DNA from 2 places in the Exiguobacterium sp. s28 genome. Region 1 is predicted to be linked to the other one. Evidence: predicted binding sites of a transcription regulator. Region 1 holds the regulator's gene; the other holds the start of a gene.

Region 1 (2,413 bases):
GATCGAATCGATCCAGCTACAGCCTCGCAATACATTGCAGAAGGCTTGGAAGCAAAAGTTCGTGAAGATGTGAAACTTGACCGTGGGATGGGACCGATTCGTGTTCCTGAAGCGCAAGTGGCAATCAGCAAATAATCAGATTGACCTTATGAGGCTGGCCGATTTTCGGTCAGCCCTTTTAATTGTTTTGTTAACCGCTTAATTTTGATATGCTTAACCTATATAAATAAGGTGTCGAGGTGGATAATGGGATTATTTGATAAGTTTCAAACACATGTCCAAACGGACGATTCGCATAAAAATGAGGCGTTACGGACGCGTTACGTGGCGGCATCGCCAAGCGCCGTGCTCACATGGCTCCGCGAACGGATTCAAGCAGAAGGTCAAACGGTTCGCCGGGTCGATGCAGACCGGGGTGAAGTGGCGTTTCATGGAGACGGATGGGACGCATTGGCGACCATCGTCCAAGTGGACGGCGGACGCACGGCCGTCGATTTTACATTGAACCGTGACCAGATGCTCGGACCAGACCTCGGTCAAATCGTCACCACATATTATGAGGCGCTATCCGTGAAGTTCCCGCTCCGCGCCATCGGGAATCAATCTGTCGAACGATAAGGAGGGCTGAGCATGCGTTGTCCTAAATGCGATCATAATGGAACGAGAGTGCTCGACTCCCGGCCAGTACAAGATTTCTATTCGATTCGTCGCCGTCGCGAATGCGAGGAGTGCGGCTATCGCTTCACCACGTTTGAAACGGTCGAACAGACACCGCTCATCATCGTCAAAAAAGACGGGAATCGGGAAGAGTTCAGCCGTGAGAAAGTGCTTCGCGGGATTATTCGGGCGTGCGAGAAACGTCCGGTCACGCTGGAGCAACTTGAAGGTGTGGTCACGAAAGTCGAGCAACAGTTACGCGCCCTCGGCCAGTCCGAAATTCCGAGTGAACAGGTTGGGGAGCTCGTCATGAACGAGCTCGCGCGGGTCGACGAAGTGGCATACGTCCGCTTCGCGTCCGTCTATCGCCAGTTCAAAGATATCTCTGTGTTCTTTAAAGAACTAGAAGATTTAATGAAGCAAGAAAAATCGACCAACTAAACGGGCGGCCTGTTGGTCGCCTTTTTTCAAGGGAGACCTACCATGGAAAAAGAACGAATCCTGTACGGAACTGACGAACTGTTGATCATGAGCACCGGACTCATCGATCGCGAGTCGTATCAGTCGCTGTACCATTTATATCAGCCGGTCATCGGAGTGAAGGCGCTCGCGATGTATCAGACGCTTTGGAGCGAGCTGAAGCCCGGAAAAATGAAATCGAACTATATGTCACATAGCGCGCTTTGTGAGATGCTCGATTACTCGATCAACGAGCTGACAGACTGTCTGTTCCGGCTCGAAGCGATCGGTCTCGTCCGGACGTATAAGACGAAAGACGAGCGCTTGACCCAGTACGTGTATCAACTGCGGGTCCCACTCGCACCCCATACGTTCTTGAATGACGGGCTGTTGTCGAGTTTCCTCTTCTATAAAGTCGGGGAAGTCCGCTTTAAACAGTTACAAGGTCGATTCACGATCGATCCATTGCCGGCCGGAATCATTGAAGTGACGAAAGACTTTAATGAAGTGTTCGACGTCAAAGGGGTCAATCATATGGCGTTCACACAAAAGAACTACGAGAAACCTGACCGCGCCAAAATCGAGATCAACTATACGTTCGATATGGAAATCGTCAAAAAGTTGACGAACTTTCCCGTCGGCTTCTTCACGAAGAAGCTCGATGAGACGATCACGAAGCTTGCCTACGTCTCCCAAATCGATGAAGAGACGATGGCCGAGATGTTGAAGGAGTACTTCGTCCACGAGGCGTATCTACCGCTCAGCGAGCAAGAGAAGCGCGACGGCTGCCGTCAGATGGTGTTGCAGTTGAAGAAAAAACAGACGCGCCATCGGAAAGTGAAGTCGGATGAGTCGGAGAAGGCAGAAATCGGTGATTTGCATGACGTGACAGTCATGGAAGAAGCGCATCCGCATCAGTACGTGTCGACGTTACGGAAGACGCCACAACTGTCGAAGAGCGACGAGCAACTCATCATCGACCTCGTCGATACGCTCGGACTCGCGCCAAGTGTCATCAACGCATTGTTCTATTACTGTATCGAAGTGAAGAAGCAGACCCGGCTCAGTGAGAACTACGTCATGCGGATCGCGACGAGTTGGAAGACGGCAGGCTATTTGAACGCCAAAGACGCGTTGGAACAAGAAGCGACACAAGACGCGCTCATCGAGAAGAAACAGCAGAAGCGGGAGAACGTGCAACAGCGGACGACCGTCGGCTCGAGACGCAAAGACAAGACCGAGATGCCAAAATGGCTCGAGGACGAGGCGAAAGAGCAACGGACGTACGATCAAAAAC
Region 2 (2,413 bases), on a different contig from region 1:
TGGAGTACTTTTTACGAGCAATGCTCGCGGGGATCTTTATCGGATTCGCTTCAATTTTCACACTGAAAGTCGTCAACGGAATGTATTTGATCGATTCTCCGTTCACAACGCTCATCGGAGGATTCTCATTCGGGATCGCCCTCGTCATGATCATCTATGGCGGAGCCGAACTGTTCACCGGGAATACAATGTACTTCACAACCTCGACGATGCGGGGGTACACGACGCTCAGCGACACGATGCTCGTCTGGTTGCTCTGCTTTGTCGGGAATGCGCTCGGTGGCGTTTTGTTCGCCTTGCTGCTCGCTCCTACCGGTGTCATCCAAGAACTTGGAATGGACAACTGGCTGTTCTCGGTCGTCGAAAGCAAGATGCACCACACGACGGTCGAAATTTTCTTCCGCGCGATCTTCTGCAACTGGATGGTCTGTCTTGCCATCTTCTTGCCGAAGCAAATGAAAAACGAGTTCGCCCAAATCTTCTCGATGATCTTCCTCGTCGCCGTTTTCTTCGCCTCAGGATTTGATCACGTCATCGCCAACTTCGTCTTGTTCGCCCTCACGCTCGTCGTCCCGCATCCTGAGGCGATCAGCTTTGCCGGCGCGATCCACAACTTGATCCCAGCCACGTTCGGGAATATCATCGGTGGCGCGTTGTTCATGGGTGCGATCTATACGTGGTTAAACGCGAAAGGCTTGCGTGAAGCCCAAGAATCGGAAGCAACGGAAGAAGTCGAATTGAAAATTGTGAAACCTGCCAAAGAAGTATGAGGTAGCTCACGACAACGAGCAGTCGAGTCCACGTCAGTGGCTCGACTGTTTTTGCGTTTTTATCACAAGCATTGATCACAATTTCGACTTCACATCTCAATAGCAAAACATGACATAATCTATATATGGAACTTAAGTGAGTAATTAACTCGCTTGCAATCAATATATAGTGAGGTGATGCGGAGTGAATATGCTCCAGCTTTATGAAGATGTCTGTGTTCTCCCAGATCAGGACCTCGTACAAGAGAACGCCAACGTCGACGGGAAATCACCACTTGGAAAATTGGCACGATTATCCTCAGAAGTATCAAAACAATTGTCGACGACATATCTATTATCAGAACGGTCACGTCAAGCCGTCGAGGATAATTTTTTGTATATCCATGACGCCGACTACTACGTGACAGGATCGACGACGTGTTGTCAAATCCCACTCGGTGAGCTACTCACGAACGGATTTCATACCGGGCACGGGACGATTCGACCGCCCCAGGATATCCGCTCGGCGATGGCGCTCGCTTCGATTATTCTTCAAGCGAACCAAAACATGCAGCATGGCGGTCAAGCTTTCCCGATGTTTGATGTCGACCTCGCACCGTATGTCGAAAAGACGTATGAACGTCAGCTCGAGCGGCTCAAAAAGCTACCAGTCGAATGGACGACCGAGCAACTCTTTGAAACTGCCGAGTCTGAAACAATCGCGGCGACGTATCAAGCGTGTGAGGCGTTTATCCACAACGCCAACTCGATGCACTCACGTGGTGGCGGACAAGTACCGTTCGTTTCCATCAATTACGGCACCGACACGAGCCGGTGGGGACGCGTATTCATTCGAGAGTTGCTGCGTGCGACCGAGCGAGGGCTCGGTAACGGGGAGACGCCGATTTTCCCGATTCAAATCTTTAAAGTGAAAGAAGGGGTCAACTTCCATGAGGACGATCCGAACGTCGACTTGTTCCGTCTCGCCTGTCGTGTGACGGGCAAGCGGTTATTCCCGAACTTCTCGTTCGTCGATGCTCCGTTCAACCTTCAATACTACGACGGGACGCACGGCTCGGAAGTCGCCTACATGGGTTGTCGGACACGGGTGATGGGGAATCGGCATGGTGCCGAGACGTCGATTGGACGAGGCAACTTATCATTTTCGACGTTGAACTTGGTCAAAATGGCACTCGTCTCCTCGGATATCCATACTTTTTATAAGACGCTCGACGCTTACGTCGACGTCGCCATCGATCAATTGCTCGAACGATTCGACTATCAAGCGAAGCGGCACGCCGACGAATTTCGGTTTCTCTATGCCCAACACGTCTGGCGGGGGGGAGAGAGACTCGGTCCAGAAGACGATCTTCGCGAGGTACTGAAGCAAGGGACGCTCTCGGTTGGATTTATCGGTCTCGCCGAAGCGCTTCGTGTGCTCACAGGTGGCACGCATGCCGAGTCACGAGAGGCGGAACGGCTTGGGCTCGATATCGTCACTCATTTACGTGATCGAATGAAGCAGGCATCGGAACGATACGATTTGAACTTTTCTCTCTTGGCGACCCCGGCCGAAGGATTGTCGGGTAAATTTGTGACGAGAGATCAGCAATCGTTTGGGATGATCGAAGGTGTGACCGACCGCGCCTTTTATACGAACTCGT

What was found. The regulator NrdR, encoded in region 1, represses ribonucleotide reductase genes. The targets are predictions, from matches to a motif close to AACACNATATATNGTGTT.
Region 2: KNP78_RS12360 (anaerobic ribonucleoside triphosphate reductase) is a predicted target of NrdR. The motif match lies at 927-944, and genes of this name have one in related genera.

Annotation. Positions count from the first base shown of each region.
Region 1 is NZ_JACSLL010000001.1:217,665-220,077, reverse strand. Features, by position in the region: gene speD (adenosylmethionine decarboxylase) at 1-135, shown strand, start outside; gene KNP78_RS01160 (hypothetical protein) at 247-618, shown strand; gene nrdR (transcriptional regulator NrdR) at 631-1,098, shown strand; gene KNP78_RS01150 (DnaD domain protein) at 1,141-2,413, shown strand, end outside.
Region 2 is NZ_JACSLL010000012.1:77,259-79,671, forward strand. Features, by position in the region: gene KNP78_RS12355 (formate/nitrite transporter family protein) at 1-770, shown strand, start outside; gene KNP78_RS12360 (anaerobic ribonucleoside triphosphate reductase) at 961-2,413, shown strand, end outside.